3 regions of the Streptomyces sp. NBC_01092 genome follow, and region 2 is predicted to be linked to each of the others. Evidence: riboswitches for the same ligand, from Rfam matches in the RefSeq annotation. Region 2 holds a riboswitch; each other region holds the start of a gene.
The links. A riboswitch is a leader RNA that binds a small molecule or an ion and turns the genes downstream of it on or off. The one in region 2 is predicted to bind cyclic di-AMP.
Positions count from the first base shown of each region.

Region 1: it holds a riboswitch for cyclic di-AMP, as region 2 does, so the genes downstream of both, OG254_RS07670 (C40 family peptidase) here and OG254_RS29815 (NlpC/P60 family protein) in region 2, are expected to answer to the same signal.
Region 3: it holds a riboswitch for cyclic di-AMP, as region 2 does, so the genes downstream of both, OG254_RS42595 (LysM peptidoglycan-binding domain-containing M23 family metallopeptidase) here and OG254_RS29815 (NlpC/P60 family protein) in region 2, are expected to answer to the same signal.

Region 1 covers NZ_CP108659.1:1,760,114-1,765,508, reverse strand. Annotated here, with positions in the region: gene OG254_RS07695 (DUF397 domain-containing protein) at 1-189, opposite strand, end outside; gene OG254_RS07690 (helix-turn-helix transcriptional regulator) at 199-1,068, opposite strand; gene OG254_RS07685 (ATP-binding protein) at 1,282-1,740, shown strand; gene OG254_RS07680 (LysR family transcriptional regulator) at 1,745-2,671, opposite strand; gene OG254_RS07675 (LysE family translocator) at 2,775-3,389, shown strand; gene OG254_RS07670 (C40 family peptidase) at 3,443-3,916, opposite strand; cyclic di-AMP (ydaO/yuaA leader) riboswitch at 3,920-4,129, opposite strand; gene OG254_RS07665 (hypothetical protein) at 4,472-4,780, opposite strand; gene OG254_RS07660 (ATP-dependent Clp protease proteolytic subunit) at 4,788-5,395, opposite strand, start outside.
Region 2 covers NZ_CP108659.1:6,507,154-6,512,548, forward strand. Annotated here, with positions in the region: gene OG254_RS29805 (hypothetical protein) at 439-792, shown strand; gene OG254_RS29810 (tellurite resistance/C4-dicarboxylate transporter family protein) at 770-1,801, opposite strand; gene OG254_RS29815 (NlpC/P60 family protein) at 1,965-3,158, opposite strand; cyclic di-AMP (ydaO/yuaA leader) riboswitch at 3,166-3,335, opposite strand; gene pcrA (DNA helicase PcrA) at 3,721-5,395, shown strand, end outside.
Region 3 covers NZ_CP108659.1:9,424,565-9,429,959, forward strand. Annotated here, with positions in the region: gene OG254_RS42590 (alpha-galactosidase) at 1-2,026, shown strand, start outside; cyclic di-AMP (ydaO/yuaA leader) riboswitch at 2,326-2,491, shown strand; gene OG254_RS42595 (LysM peptidoglycan-binding domain-containing M23 family metallopeptidase) at 2,496-3,431, shown strand; gene OG254_RS42600 (SGNH/GDSL hydrolase family protein) at 3,683-4,468, shown strand; gene OG254_RS42605 (TetR/AcrR family transcriptional regulator) at 4,563-5,183, opposite strand; gene OG254_RS42610 (Glu/Leu/Phe/Val dehydrogenase dimerization domain-containing protein) at 5,252-5,395, opposite strand, start outside.

The DNA of each region.
Region 1 (5,395 bases), 4.7 Mb from region 2:
GGGGGAGAAGAGCAGCGCGGGGCCGGCCGGATCCTTGGAGTCGCGTACGGCGAACAGCCCGGTCCAGGGACCGGAGTGCGGCTGTGCCGTCTCGACGCAGTTGTTCGCCCCGGTGCTGTAGCTGCTGCGCAGCCAGCGTGCACCTGGCAGTTCGGTACTCGACGTGATGTTCCGAGGCGGTGCTGTCATGGTGCCTCCTTACGCGCCGCCACCTAACGCGGCGATGTAATCCAACGATTCCTCGGGCGAAAGGGCGTGGATCCGAAGGGCGTTGAAGGCCTCCGTGTAGGCCTGGAGGTCTTCTTTCCGTTCGAGATAGAGGCTACTCGTCAAGTGGTCGAGAACAACCACATCCAGATCAGAAGTGCTCGAAAATGAGAAGATAACGAAAGGGCCGGTGATGCCGACATGCTCGCCGGCCTTGAACGGCAGCACCTGAAGGCGGACCTGGGGCAGTCGCGCCGCCTCCATCAGCCGGTTCAGCTGCCCCGCCATCACCTCGGGCCCGCCGATCTCCCGCCGCAGCACCGCCTCGTCCAGTACCGCGCTCAGCCTCAGCGGCGGATCCCCCCGCAGCACGTCCTGCCTGGCCAGACGTACCGCGACCAGCGCGTCGAGGCGTTCGTCGGCGTCCGGGTCGAGCCCGCCCACCGCGACCCGGGTCACCGCCCGGGCGTACTCGGGCGTCTGGAGCAGCCCGGGCACCACGGACGTCTCCAACGTACGCATCGCGCTCGCCTGGGACTCCAGGCTGATGAAGTCCCGGTACGTCGGCGGCAGCACTCCGCGGTACGCGTGCCACCAGTGATGGCGGCCGCCACTCTCGTCGGAGCCCGCCAATACCAGCAGTAACTCCCGCAGTTGGGCATCCTCTACGCCGTAGACGTCGAGCAGTAACCGCACATCGGCCGGTTTCACCCCGCTGGCGCCGGTTTCGATCCGGCTCACCTTGGACTGGTGCCAGCCCGCCAGCCGGGCCGCCTCACCGCTGGTGAGCCCCGCCCCGGTGCGCAACGCGCGCAGTTCCGCGCCCAGTTTCCGGCGGCGCACCGCGGGACCGTGCTGCATGGGCTACTCCTTACTCCAACCGAGCCACCCAAATACGCTCTGCCGTCGCAGAGTTCACCGCATCGAGCGACAGATATATGCATATCTTGGTGGATCGGCACTCTGACGGGCCTGGTAATGGCAGTCTGGCGACGAAGCACCAGTCCGGGACCGTACTCGAACCATCCGCCCCGTGTCGGACTGCGCTCCCGTTGGGAAAGGGACGACGTCGCCATGGCAGATCATCTGGAAGCATCCGTCACTCTGCCGAGCGATCCCGCTTCGGTCTGCGCGGCCCGGGCCTATGTGCTCACCACCCTCGCCGAGTGGGGACTGCCGCCCGACACGGAAATCGCCGACACCATCCGCCTGATCGTCTCCGAACTCACCACCAACGCCGTACAGCACACCCTGGGCCAGTCACCCACCTTCACGGTGGACCTCGTGCTCGACCGTGACGAACACCTGCGCATCGGCGTCACCGACAGCCACCCCCGCTTCCCCAAACGCCTCCCGGCCGCCGTGCAGCAGGACAATGGACGCGGGATGGTCATCATCCGCTGGCTGACCGCGGAGTGCGGCGGCAAGCTGAGAGTGCGCCCGACCCGCGAGGGCGGCAAGACCGTCTCCATCGAACTGCCGTGGACCGTGCCTGCCGCTCCGGTCGCCGCCGCCGCCCCGCAGGAGCCGTAGCCCCTCAGGCCTGCTGCGGCTGTCCCGACGAGCGGCCGAAGGTGCCGCGCAGCAGGGCCCGGAAGGCGTCCGCGGCGGGAGCCGCCTCGTCGACGCGATGGGCGACCGAGACCGTACGGCGCAACTGCCCGCCTTCCAGCGCGCGCACCCCGACCGGTGTGACCGACGTGCGCGCCACCATCTCCGGTACGACCGCGACCCCCAGCCCCGCACTGGCCAGCGCGCACACCAGGAGATAGCCAGGCGTCGGCACCAGCACTGACGGCGTGGCCCCCGCCCTGGCCAGCGCCGCCTCCACACCCCGCCGGGCCGGAGCGTCCGGCGCCATGCTGATCAGGGGCTGCCCGGCGAGCTCGGCCAGCGGCAGCCGTGCGGCGCCGCTCGTGAGGACGTGGCCCGGAGCAGACACCAGGACGAGCTCCTCGACGAGGATCGCCTCGATGCCGACGGAGGCGGGCAGCGCGGTCGGTTCCCCCGGCTCGTAGGTGTGGGTCAGCGCCAGGTCGACCTCGCCCGCCGCCACCGCGGCGACCCCGGCCGACGGCTCGTAGTCGGCGACCGTCAGCTCCACGTCCGGATGCGCCCGGCGGAACGCGCTGAGGGCCGGCGGCAGCAGATGGATGCCGGCCGTCTGGAAGGTGCCGAGCCGCAGCGTGCCGCCGGACAGGCCGGTCAGCAGGGCCAGCTCGTGCCGGGCCCGGTCGAGCTCGTCGAGCACCCGCCGCGCCCGGGCCACCAGCAGCTCGCCCGCACCCGTGAGCCGCGCCCCGCGGTGGTGCCGTACCAGCAGGGCCGTGCCCGCCTCGCGCTCCAGCTTGGCCAGCTGCTGGGAGAGCGCGGGCGTGGTGTAGCCGAGCCGCTCGGCGGCCCGGGTGATCGAACCCGCCTCAGCGACCGCCACCAGGGCGGCGAGCCGGATCGGGTCGAACATGCGGGCCCCTGTCTGTCTGAACCTCAGCCTTAAGCAATGCTTTATGGCTTCCCAGGATATTCGACATACCTGCTGAAGGCTTCCGCGCGGCACGCTGGGTGGCATGGACGCTCAGCTCATCGCCTTCACCGGGGTCTCCGCCGGCCTCGTCGCCATACCCGGGGCCGACTTCACCGTCGTCGTACGCAACGCCCTCGTCTCGCGCCGGGCCGGCTCCGCCTGCGCGCTCGGGATCGGGGCGGGGCTGCTGGTGCATGTGACGCTGGCGGTGGTGGGCGTCGCCGCGGTCCTGGCCGCCGTACCGGCGCTGTTCGGCGCGCTCCAAGTGGTGGGCGGCGTCTACGTGTTGTACCTGGGCATCCAGACGCTGCGGCAGCGGCACACCGAAGTGGTGGACACGCGGGAGGAGTCCACCGCGCGGCCGCTGCGGCAGGGCTTCGTGACCAACGCCCTCAACCCGAAGGCGTCCCTCACGTTCCTCAGCGTGCTGCCTCAGTTCGTGCCCGCGGGCTCTCCCGCGATGCCCAGGACGCTGCTGCTCGCCCTGATCGTGCTGGCGATCGCGCTGGTGTGGTTCCAGGTGGTCGCCCTGCTGGTGGACCGGCTCGGCAGGTGGCTGCGCCGGCCGCGGGCCGCTCGTGCGGTCACGCTCGCCACCGGCGCGGCGCTGACGGCCTTCGGCGCGGCTCTCCTCGCGGGGCCGCTGATGGCCGTCTGAGGCCCCGGGAACGGTGACGGCGGGTCAGGCCGCCGCCACCGCCCCCGGGAAGGTCACTTGACCCGGCCGTACCAGACGCTCCTCGTCCAGATCTTCTGGAGCTTCACGACGTCCCCGGTCTTCGGGGAGTGCCAGAGCTTTCCCTTCCCGGCGTAGATGCCGACGTGGTAGACGTACGACCCCGAGTGGAAGAACACCAGGTCCCCGGCCTTGCGGTTCTTGGCGGAGATGTGGCGCGTCTTGTTGTACTGCTGGGCCGCCGTGCGGGGCAGCTTCTTGCCCGCCTTCTTGTACGAGTACAGCGTGAGCCCGGAGCAGTCGAACCGGTTCGGCCCCGTGGCGCCCCACCTGTACGGGGAGCCCTTCTTCGAGGCCGCGATCTGAAGTGCCTTCGACGCCGGCGTGGCGGCCTCCGCCTCCGAGGCGAGGCCGGGCGCCACGATCGAGCCGCCCACAGCGGCGAGGGTCATGGCCGAGGCCGTACCGGCGCGGACCATGAGCGACGGGACACGATTGAGCGCAGTCATGCGCAACCCTTCGTCAGCCGCCTGTGAAGGATGACCTGTCGGATTCGGGCTGGCGAAGTTGCCCGGCCGCGTTGCCGCGGCTTCACCCCAAGGGTTGCTCGGATCGAACGAACGTCCGCTCCGGCGACCCGTCTTGCTCGGGTCCTCCACTCCTGCCGATCCACTCCGTCGACCGGTCATCCGGGAGGCGGCAGGACTCGGCGTCCGCCCGGACCGCCCCGCCGCTGCGGCGGGGGCTTGTCGTCAGTCAGGGATCTTGACGCACGAATGAACGAAATACCCAACGGAATCGGGGGTTTGTGGTGTTACTCACCACTCACCCGTTCGGGTGGGTACCGCCGTGTTCGAGGGGGTGTCCAGGGGGTCGAGGAGTCCCGGACCAGGGATGGAGTGCCTGATTCCGCCTGGGGGTCATGTCCGTTGCGCAACCCTGACGGGCGTACAAAAGTAGAACTGGCTACGCCGAACGGGGGTACGCCGTTTGGTCCGTTTCGGCTCAGCTCCGGACGCCTCGTCAGTGGGTCGGGGCGTCCGGAATCCGGGTCGTACGCGTCGTCAACTGTCGGAGCGCGGGGGCACCGTGACACGAGCCGTGCGGCGCTCTCCGTCCAGCACGCGCAACGCACGCGCCAGCGTGTGAGCGTGCAGCTCCGTCTCGCCCCGCTGGTGCATCAGCGCCAGCGCGTCCCGTAGCTCGGCCGCTCTGCTCACGAGCGCCTGCGCGGCACGCAGTCCTCGATAGGTATCGCCTTCCTGCGCCGGGTTGATCCGGCCGAGCAGGTCCACCACGTCGAGATAACGGTCGATCAACTCGCCCTCCGCACGGGTCAGTGCGGGCAGCGGAGGCAACTCGGGTGGAAGCACCGGCCGGTCACCGTCCCGTCGGCGGAGCGAGCGTGGCCTTGCGGCTCGGGACGATCCGGTCCACCAGCCCGTATTCCAGCGCCTCTTGGGCGTTCAGGATCTTGTCCCGCTCGATGTCGGCGGCCACTTGCTCGCGAGCGCGCCCGGTGTGCCGGGCGAGCATCTCCTCCAGGCGGGTGCGAACCCGCGTCAGTTCGTCCGCCTGGATCGCCAGATCGCTCGCCTGCCCCTCGACCGGCTCGGGCAGCGCCGGCTGATGGATCACCACCCGGGCCCCCGGCAGCGCGAACCGCTTGCCCGGGGTGCCCGCCGCCAGCAGCACGGCGCCGGCCGAGGCAGCCTGGCCCAGGCAGATCGTCTCCACGTCACAGGCGACGAACTGCATCGTGTCGTAGATCGCCGACATCGCACTGAACGAGCCGCCGGGCGAATTGATGTACAGCGAGATGTCCTGGTCGGGGTCCTTGTGCTCCAGGTACATGAACTGGGCCATCACGTCGTTCGCCGACGTGTCGTCGATCGGCGTGCCGAGAAAGACGATCCGCTCCTCCATCAGCTTCGAGTACGGATCCTGCGTCCTGACGCCTGAACTCGTGCGTTCGGTGAACTCGGGCA
Region 2 (5,395 bases):
GAGCGCCTGGGGGGAGCGACGTACGACCGCCCGGGGCGGGTTACGCGTCCGGCGGCGGCCTGCACAGGGGGAGCGGGCCGCCGCCGGACTTTCTCGGCGGTGGTGTCCGACTGCCGCCCCTGGCCCGGGGCGGCGGTGGGGAGCCGGTCACCTGGTGGAGGACGCTAAACCTCGCTGTGTTGGGCCGGTGACGCGTTGTGCGGAAGTGCTGGGTGCTGGCCGGAGGTGACCGTAAGTGAGCGTGATCCCGGGACGGGGGCGTCGAGTTCACGCTGTGTGCTGACCGAAGTGGCGGTTTGGGGGTGCGTCGGGGTGGCGGAGTGCTATGGCGCGCATATATGCGGGGTTCGGCAGCGGAGCGGTGAGCGGAGTAGTGAGGGGAATCAGGGTGCGGGGCGGTGTCGGGTGGGATTTTCGTGATGGTTAGGCTCCGGCCCCATGGACCTACTCATCCATTTGTTCGTCGGTCTGCACATCATCGGTATCGCCGCGCTGCTCGGTGGTTTCTTCACCCAGATGAAGGCGATGGGGCAGGGCACCGCCCGGTTCGTGCCCGCGATGTTGCACGGCGCGCTGACCATGCTGGTCACCGGCGTGATCCTCGTCGGCCTCAATCAGGCGGACGACCAGTCCGTCAACAACATCAAGATCGGTGTGAAGCTGGCGCTGCTGATCGTGATTCTCGGGCTCGTCTATGTGAAGCGGGACGAGGAGACGGTGGACAAGCGGCTGTTCGGGGTCGTGGGGCTGCTGACCGTGGCGAACGTCTTCATCGCCGTATTGTGGACGTGACGCCGGCTCCAGGGCCGGGGGGTGCCTGGGTTCCGGGCCGGGAGCCGCGGCCCGTGTAGGTCCATGCCGCGCCCGCGGCCACCGCGAGCCATGCCGCCACCGCGATCCACAGCAGTGCCTTGCCCAGGGGCTCCAGCCACGAGACGTCCACGGCGGTGCCGACGGAGAGTGCCGCCGCCGCCGTCATGCCCATCGGGAACACCGTGGCCCAGCGGCGTACGTCGTAGCGCAGGCGTGGCCATGCGAACTCGGCGAGGAGCAGGACGACGTACCAGGCCAGGTCGAGTACGAGCAGGGCGACGCTCACCGTGCGCAGGACGCCGTAGTCGTCGTCGTTCCAGAGGTACAGCTCGGGGCTGTCGGCGGCGAGGAGTCTCGAGCCGGCCAGTGCGGAGATGGCGAGGGCGCCGCCTGCCACCCACTGGTCGCCGGCGCCCCGGGCGAGCTGGCTCCGGTCGAAGTGGGGCAGGGCGACGACGTAGAGGACGAGACCCAGCCAGAAGAACACGAGCGACACGTGGGCGAGCCATGCCGTCGTCTCGGCGGCGGCGAGGGTCGCGCCCAGGACCGCCAGGCCCTGGGTGGCCACGCAGACCAGGAACACCGCGCCGGGCATGTGGCGGCGCCAGTGTCGCAGGACGGCGAGCAGGAGGACCGGCCAGAGCACGGCGGCGAGGGCCAGGAGGGCCTCCGCGAGGGTTTCCCAGCCGAGGGCGGTGAAACGGGTGCCGAGGACTGTCGTTGCGGCGACGGCGGTCAGGGCGGCCGGGGTGGCCGCCTGCTTCAGCCAGTTCGGGCGGTCCAGGAGGAACCGTGCGGTGAAGTCGGCGGCGAGGGCGAGCCAGGCCGCGCAGGCGAGGGCGAGGGCGATGCGGGAGAGGGTCTCGTAGCCCGTCTGGTGGAAGCCCACCGAGAGGATGCCGGTGGCCAAGACTGCGGCACCGGCTGCGGGGGGTCGCTGCGACCACCAGGTGTGGAGGGGGGAAGTGGGGGTGGTGGTGGCGGGCATGGGGCGATGCTATGGAGCGCCGTGGGGGTTGGAGGCGGGGCGCGCTCGGGGGTGGGGTGAAATCGCCCGGTGCCGGGGGGTGGGGCGTGCTCGCTCCCCCTCGATCCCCCCGGCACGTCCGATCCCCCCGGTACGTCGCGAGGTCACCCGATCCTGACCGGTGTCAGGCCGGGCGGACCACGCTGTGGATCGACGACTCTCCGTCGTAGTAGATCGACTCCTCGCGGACGTACGTGCCGGGCTTCGGGGCGTGGATCATCATGCCGTTGCCTATGTAGATGCCCACGTGGGTGATGTCGTCGTAGAAGAAGACCAGGTCGCCGGGCTGGGCGTTGGAGAGGGAGACCGTGGTGCCGGCGTTGACCTGGTCGTAGGTGACGCGCGGGATGTCCACGCCGGCGGCCTTCCAGGCAGCCTGGGTGAGGCCGGAGCAGTCGTAGGAGTCGGGGCCGGTGGCGCCCCACACGTACGGCTTGCCCACCTGGGAGCGGGCGAAGGCCAGGGCCTTCTCGGCCTTGGTGGCGTACGAGGAGTCCGCGGACGAGTCCGAGTTGCTGGAGTCCGAGCCGCTCGAGTCGGCGGGCGGCTCGGTGCTCTCCTGCTGCTGCTGCTGGGCGGCAGCCTCCTGCTCCTGACGCTGGCGTTCGGCTTCCGCCTGCTGCCGGGCCAGTTCGGCGGCCTTGCGGGCGGCCTCTTCCTGCTTGGCCTTCTCGATCGCGGCGAGGCGGGCCTTCTCCTCCGCCGTCAGCTTCGAGAGAAGTTCGCGTGCGTCGGAGAGCTTCTGCTGGACGGTGGTCTTCGCGGACTGGAGGTCGCTCTGCGACTCGGTGAGCGTCTCGAGGCTCCGGGTGGCCTCCTGGCGCTTCTTCATCGTCGCGGACTGTTGGGTGAAGTAGTCGTCGACCGCTTCCTTCTGACGGCCCGTCATGCGGTCCATCAGCTGGTTCTGGTCGAAGTAGTCCTGCGGAGTGTCCGCCAGGAGGAAGGTCGCCGTGTCGGGCGCCGCGGCACCCGTGCGGTACTGCGCGGCGGCGTTGCGGCCCAGTTCCTCACGCGCTTCGTTGAGCTTCTGGGTGCGCTGGGCGACGTCGTCGAGGAGCGTGTCGACGCGCTTGCGCTGCTTGGTGGTCTGGTCCTTCGCCGCGTTGTACTTCTCGGTCGCCGACTCCGCCTGGCGGTAGAGGTCGTCGACCTTCTTCTCGACCTCTTCGAGGCTGGGCTTGTCGTCCGTCGAGGGGCTGGCGTTGGCCGTCTGGGACAACAGGGCCACGGACGTGAGGGCGGCCGTGGCGAGGGCAGGGGTGCGTATGCCTGCTACGCGCGTACCGGCGGGACGCGACTTGCGGTGCGACGCCAAGGGAGGCGACTCCTTCCATACTCCGCCTACCGAGTTAGCTGTCGGGTTCGGGCGGGTGGATCGGAAGGGTTGCCCTACGGCCACTTCCGGGAGGGAAGTCGGGCCGATTCACCCCAAGTTCGGTGGGTCCCCGGCTCCGGCTTGCCGTGAGGCGTGCGGACTCGGCGGAGGCCGTGCGGCCCGGCGTCGTTCGCCGGAGGGGGTCGTACGGCCTGTCCGGCACGGTAGCCAACTCGTGTGGCCCCTGTGAAGGTTGATGTTCGATATGCCCGATACATTTTCGTGACCTTGAAGCGAAATCTTGTGGGCGGTGGTTGGTTCGGGGTGGTGTGCGGAGGTGTGGGATGCCTTCTGCTTGATGTCTCGGTTGAACCGATATGGGACTGACAGTGGCGGCCTGGCCTGGTCGGTTGCCGGTCGTGGTGGAGCGGTCGCGGGGGGTGATGGGGTGGGTGATGGGGCGGGCTGGGGGAGCGGGTCGGAAGATCGTCGGGTTCCTGGGCCGGTGATGTTCCGAGGGCGGCGGCGGGTTGTCAGTGGCGCGGCCTAGACTCGGAGAGCGATGAGCAGCCTCTTTGACGACAGCTTCCTGGCGGACCTCCAGGCCCCACGGGCCCGCGAGGAAGAACACCCGCCGCCGCCCGAGGACGATCACACTCCGGAACCGGTTCCGGACGATCTGTTCGGTGGGAAGTTCGACGTGCCACCGGACCGGGACGGCTACTACCGCGACGGCGCCCCGCGCCCCGCCATCGACGCCGCGGCGCTGCTGGAGGGGCTGAACGAGAACCAGCGTGCCGCCGTCGTCCACTCCGACACCCCGCTGCTCATCGTGGCCGGGGCCGGGTCCGGCAAGACCCGGGTGCTCACCCATCGCATCGCCCACCTGCTCGCCGAGCGGAGCGTGCATCCGGGGCAGATCCTCGCGATCACCTTCACCAACAAGGCCGCGGGCGAGATGAAGGAGCGCGTCGAGCACCTCGTCGGCCCGCGCGCGAACGCGATGTGGGTGATGACCTTCCACAGCGCGTGTGTGCGCATCCTGCGCCGGGAGAGCAAGAAGCTCGGGTTCACCTCGTCCTTCTCGATCTACGACGCCGCCGACAGCAAGCGGCTGATGGCGCTCGTGTGCCGTGATCTGGATCTCGACCCCAAGCGGTTTCCGCCCAAGTCCTTCAGCGCCAAGATCAGCAATCTGAAGAACGAGCTGATCGACGAGGAGGACTTCGCCGCCCAGGCGACGGACGGCTTCGAGAAGACCCTCGCGCAGGCGTACGTCCTGTACCAGTCGCGGTTGCGGGAGGCGAACGCCCTCGACTTCGACGACCTGATCATGACGACGGTCAACCTGCTGCGCGCCTTCCCGGACGTCGCCGAGCACTACCACCGTCGCTTCCGGCATGTGCTGGTGGATGAGTACCAGGACACCAACCACGCGCAGTACGCCCTCGTGCGCGAGCTCGTCGGCACGCGCGAGCACCCCGTCGACGTGCCGCCGAACGAGTCCGACGTCCCGCCGGCCGAGCTGTGCGTGGTGGGCGACGCCGACCAGTCGATCTACGCCTTCCGCGGCGCCACCATCCGCAACATCCTCCAGTTCGAGGAGGACTACCCGGACGCGACGACGATCCTGCTGGAGCAGAACTACCGCTCCAGCCAGACGATCCTGAGCGCCGCCAACGCGGTCATCGAGCGCAACGAGTCCCGCCGCCCCAAGAACCTGTGGACCAACGCTGGCGCAGGCGCGCGCATCACCGGCTATGTCGCGGACACCGAGCACGACGAGGCACAGTTCGTCGCCGAGGAGATAGACCGACTGACGGACGCGGGCGACGCGAAGGCCGGCGACGTCGCCGTCTTCTACCGTACGAACGCCCAGTCCCGTGTCTTCGAAGAGATCTTCATCCGCGTCGGCCTGCCCTACAAGGTCGTCGGCGGCGTCCGGTTCTACGAGCGCAAGGAGGTCCGGGACGTCCTGGCCTACCTGCGCGTGCTGGCCAACCCCGAGGACTCCGTGCCGCTGCGGCGGATCCTGAACGTGCCCAAGCGCGGCATCGGCGATCGCGCCGAGGCGATGATCGACGCGCTGTCGCAGCGCGAGAAGATCAGCTTCCCGCAGGCGCTGCGGCGGGTCGACGAGGCGTACGGCATGGCCGCGCGGTCGACGAACGCCGTCAAGCGGTTCAACACGCTGATGGAGGAGCTCCGTACGATCGTCGAGTCCGGCGCGGGACCGG
Region 3 (5,395 bases), 2.9 Mb from region 2:
GCCGACCAGCAGCTACGCCGTCCATCTGACCGACGGCGACGAACTGCTGCACCTGCACTGGGGGCCGCGGATCGAGCTCGCCGACGCCGAGGCCCTCGCTGTCCGCCCGCTGCCGGAGTACTGGCCCTTCGAGTCCCCGCTCGACGGCCGCGAGGAGTACCCGGTCGAGGGCGGCCCCCGCTTCGTACGGCCCGCCCTGTCCGTGCGCACCGACGAGCGGCGCGGCACCGAGTGGGGTTTCGAGCGCCACGAGACCGAGGGTGACGAGCTGCGGTTGCGCTTTCGTGACGGCGGGCTGAAGGTCACCCTGCACTACCGGATGCGCCAGGACGTCGTGGAGCGCTGGGTGACTCTGGACAACGAGGGGCCCGCCCTGGAGCTGCTGCGGGCCGACTCGGCGACCTGGACGCTGCCGGACCGGGAGGACTGGCGGCTGTCCCAGCTGCACGGCCGCTGGGGTGCCGAGTCCCGGCTGGCACAGGCCCCGCTCACCTACGGTGAGAAGGTCATCGGCAGCCGTCGCGGACACACCGGGCACCAGCACCTGCCGTGGGTCGCGCTCGACACGGACGCCACCGAGGAGCGCGGCGAGGTCTACGGCTGCGCGCTCGGCTGGTCCGGGTCCTGGCGCATCGGCGTGGCCCAACTCCCGGACGCGCGCGTGCAGATCACCGGCGGAGCCGGGTACGACGACTCGGGTCTGCTGCGCCTGGCGGCGGGGGAGTCCTTCACGACACCCGTCTTCGCAGGCCTCTGGAGCGACGGCGGCTTCGGCGGGGCCAGCCGCGCCTGGCATGCGTACCAGCGCGCGTATGTGGTCCCGGACGCCGACCAGGACCGGCCCGTGCTGTTCAACTCCTGGGAGGCGACGGAGTTCGACATCTCCGAGAAACAGCAGAGCCTGCTCGCGCGGCGGGCCGCGGCCATGGGCGTCGAGCTGTTCGTCGTCGACGACGGCTGGTTCGGCACGCGCACCAGCGACCGCGCCGGGCTCGGCGACTGGACGCCCAACCCCGACCGCTTCCCGTCCGGCCTCAAGCCGCTCGCCGAGCACGTGCACACGCTCGGCATGCAGTTCGGCATCTGGGTCGAACCGGAAATGGTCAATCCGGACAGCGAGCTGTATCGCGCCCACCCGGACTGGGTGCAGTACCAAACGGGACGAAAGCGTACGGACTTCCGTAATCAACTCGTACTGAACCTCGCCCGCGACGATGTCCAGGAGTACCTCTGGGAACAGCTCGACGGGCTCCTCTCCAGCGCCCCGATCGACTATGTGAAGTGGGACTTCAACCGCTGCTTCTCCGACGCCGGCTGGCCCGGCGAGCCGTATCCGCAGCGCCTGTGGGTCGACCATGTGCGCGCCCTGTACGCCCTGCTGGACCGGCTGCGCGCCACTCATCCCGGCGTCGCCTTCGAGTCCTGCTCGGGCGGCGGCGGACGGATCGACCTCGGCGTGCTGAGCCGTACGGACCAGGTGTGGACCTCGGACAACACCGACCCCCTCGACCGGCTCGCCATCCAGCACGGCTTCAGCCAGATCCACCCGGCCCGGGCCATGGCCGCCTGGGTCACGGACAGCCCGAACGCCATGCTCAACCACCGCGCCAGCTCGCTGCGCTTCCGGTTCGTGAGCGCCATGGCCGGGGTGCTCGGGGTCGGCGGTGACCTCGCGCAGTGGACCGAGGAGGAGCTCGCCGAGGCCCGGGAGTGGGTGGCGCTCTACAAGGAGATCCGGCCCCTGGTGCAGCGCGGCGACCTCTACCGGCTGCGGCCTCCGCGTGGCGGGCTGAGTGCGGTGCAGTACGTGCTCGGGGGCGACGCGGTCGTCCTCGCCTGGCTCCAGGCGCAGAGCTACGGCGAGCCCCTTCCGGCGCTGCGGCTGCACGGCCTGGATCCGACAGTGTCGTATGAATGCCTTGAAACGGGCGAAATACACCGAGGGGCCGTACTGGTACATCACGGACTACCTACCGGCCTGAAGGGCGACCTGGATGCGGCAGTTATTCGGCTCCGTCGCATCTAGGTGTTCTGTCCGAATTGGCGCCTTCATTCCAACTCGCTCTGCAATAAAGAAAGCTGGAGCAGCGTCACGTGAGGAGCGTCATATCCGTGACGGTGCGTCGCCCGTCATGTCCACGTAATTCATGTGCTTTTCATGGGGCTTTGAGTCGGGCGGCACCCCCATATTTCACGCACGGTGACGGCTAATTCCCACAAGGGATCAACAGGAACGCATTCGGACGGAACCTCTCACTTGTTCCTTTGCGTCTTCCTCGCTTACGTTCGCCACCAATCCGGACGGACGCCTAATCCTGCCGCCGCCTGGATCCCGCGCTAACTCACCCGTACACGGCAGGAGCGGGGGACCCACAGGTACAACCGCCTGTTCCGGTCTCCGGAACGGCTTGGGGTCAAGTCGCGCCTCGGCGCGGCCGGGCATCTCCAGCCCGCACCCGACAGCTCACCTCGCAGGCGCCGGAGAGGAATTCGCCATGCCCGCGAAGGGTAAGCACCGCCGTCCGAAGTCCCTGCGCTTCACCCGCTCCATCGCCGTCGCCGGAACCGGTGGCGCCGCTCTCGCTCTTCCGCTCATGGGAGCCACCGGCGCCCACGCCGCTCCCTCGCAGACCGTTTCGGAAAAGGCCGTCTCGTCCCTTCCGGCCGCCGGCCAGAAGGCTGCTGAGAAGAAGTCCGCCAAGAAGACGGACGTGCGGACCTATTCGGTGAAGGTCGGCGATTACCTTTCGAAGATCGCCAACGAGCAGAACGTCGGCGGTGGCTGGAAGAAGCTCTACGCCGACAACCGTGAGGCCGTCGGCGCCGACCCGTCGCTGATCCATCCCGGTCTGAAGCTGACGATCGGCGGCAAGAAGGCCCCGGCGACCGCCCCCAAGTCGTCGTCCTCCAAGCCGTCTTCGGCGTCCAAGTCGTCCTCGAAGGACTCGTCCGCCGCGAAGTCCGCCACGCCGAAGAAGGCGCAGAAGGCGACCACGGCCGCCGAGACGACCAGCACCGTCAACGGCTTCTCCGCCCCGCTGGACGGCGCTTCCCTCGGCACCGCCTACAAGGTCGCGGGCAGCATGTGGTCCAGCGGCTATCACACCGGCGTCGACTTCGCCGCCGCCACCGGCACCTCACTGAAGGCGGTCGGCGCGGGCACCGTCGTCTCGGCCGGCTGGGGCGGTGCGTACGGCAACCAGGTCGTCATCCAGCTCGCCGACGGCTACTACGCCCAGTACGCCCACCTGTCCTCGCTCTCGGTCTCCAGCGGCCAGAGCGTGACCGCGGGCCAGCAGATCGGCCTCTCCGGCGCGACCGGCAATGTCACCGGCCCGCACCTGCACTTCGAGATCCGCACCACGCCGGACTACGGCTCGGACGTGGACCCGGTCGCCTACCTGGCCTCCAAGGGCGTCTCCATCGGCTGACGCGAGAACCACCTGCCTGACACGCGGCCGAAGGCCGGACCCCGATCCCCGGGTCCGGCCTTCGGCATGTTCCGGGACTGGCGGTTGCGCGCGTCAACACCCCTGATCAGAGGGATATTCCTCGCTTGGCGAACACTTTAGGAGTGGCTTATCTCACCGCTCGTCAACCCTTTCCTACGGTCGCGTAGGTCACATTCAAAGGTGAATCATGTCCCGATGTGGCAGACGATTCGAAGAGTGACAGCAGATCAGTGATCGGGTCGTACGTTGCGGTGGGGGACAGCTTCACCGAGGGCGTCGGCGACCCCGGCCCCGACGGGGCGTTCGTCGGCTGGGCCGACCGGTTCGCGGTCCTGCTCGCGGACCGGCGCCCCGAGGGCGACTTCAACTACACCAACCTCGCCGTGCGCGGCAGACTGCTCGACCAGATCATCGAGGAACAGCTTCCGAAGGCCGCCGAACTGGCCCCGGACCTGGTCTCGTTCTCTGCGGGCGGCAATGACATCATCCGACCCGGAACCGACCCCGACGAGGTCGCCGAGCGCTTCGAGCGGGCGATCACCCGGCTCACCTCCGCCGTCGGCACCGTCATGGTGACGACCGGCTTCGACACCCGTGGCGTGCCCGTGCTGAAGCATCTGCGCGGCAAGATCGCCACGTACAACGGACATGTGCGGGCCATCGCCGACCGGCACGGCTGCCCGGTGCTCGACCTGTGGTCCCTCAAGGCCGTTCAGGACCGCCGGGCCTGGGACGACGACCGGCTCCACCTGTCTCCCGAGGGGCACACGCGCGTGGCGCTTCGCGCGGGCCAGGTCCTCGGCCTGGAGATCCCCGCCGACCCGGACCAGCCCTGGCCGCCGCTCCCGCCGCGCGGCACGCTCGAGGTCCGTCGGGACGACGTCCACTGGGCGCGCGAGTACCTGGTGCCGTGGATCGGCCGACGACTGCGCGGCGAGTCGTCGGGGGACCATGTGACGGCCAAGGGCGCGCTGTCCCCGGACGACATCAAGATGCGGATCCGATCGGTGGCTTGAGAGCGGTTCACGAGCGACCGATACGTCCGGGCCTGCCGATGCCTGCCTGATCGGTACGGCCCGGACGGGTGCTCGCCCCGAACCCCCGTCGCCATCAGCGCGTCGACGCCGTCAACGCCTTCCGCTCCAGCCCGAGTTCCCGGGCGAGCGCCTCGTCCGCCCACTCCTGGGCACGCGCGCGTGAGATCGCACCCGGATACGACGTCAGCTGTACGGCGAGCCCGTCGAGCAGGGCCGTCAGGCGCAGGGCCGCGCCGTGCGGGTCGGGGCAGTGGAACTCCTGGGCGGCCACGCCCTCGGCGATCACCTCGGTGATCGCCCCCTTCCACTGCCGGTCGAGGTCCCGCGTGACCTCCTTGAGCGCGGGCTCGCGCAGCGCCGCCGCCCAGCCCTCGATCCACAGCCGCCAGCCCTTGGCCTGGCCGGTCGGCGCATACCAGCGCACGGCCGCCCGCAGCCGCCGCAGCGCCGTCGTACGTCGCCCGAGGAGCCGGCGCAGGTGGGCCAGGTCGCCTTGGGCCGCATGAGTGAACGCGGCCGCGACCAGCTTCTCCTTGGTGGCGAAGTGATAGAGCACCAGCGCGTTGCTCACACCGAGCACCGAGGCCACGTCGGCGATCCTGACCGCCGCCACGCCCCGCGCCTCTATCTGCTCGACGGCGGCTTGCAGCAACTCCTCACGCCGCTCCGCCACGCTCAACCGCACTCTTGCCACACCGTCACCCTAAAGCCTCGTCACCGGCCGGACCCGGGCCCGGTCGGACGAGGCTCCCGCGACCGCCGTCACCGGTACCGTCCGAACCGCTCGGTGATCACCGGCAGCCGGTCCGCCGCGATGGCGTGCGCGGCGACTCGCGGCGCCGTGCCGTCCGCCTCGGCGCGGGCCAGCGTGAGGTCGGTCAGGGCACGCATCGAGCGCCGTGTGTG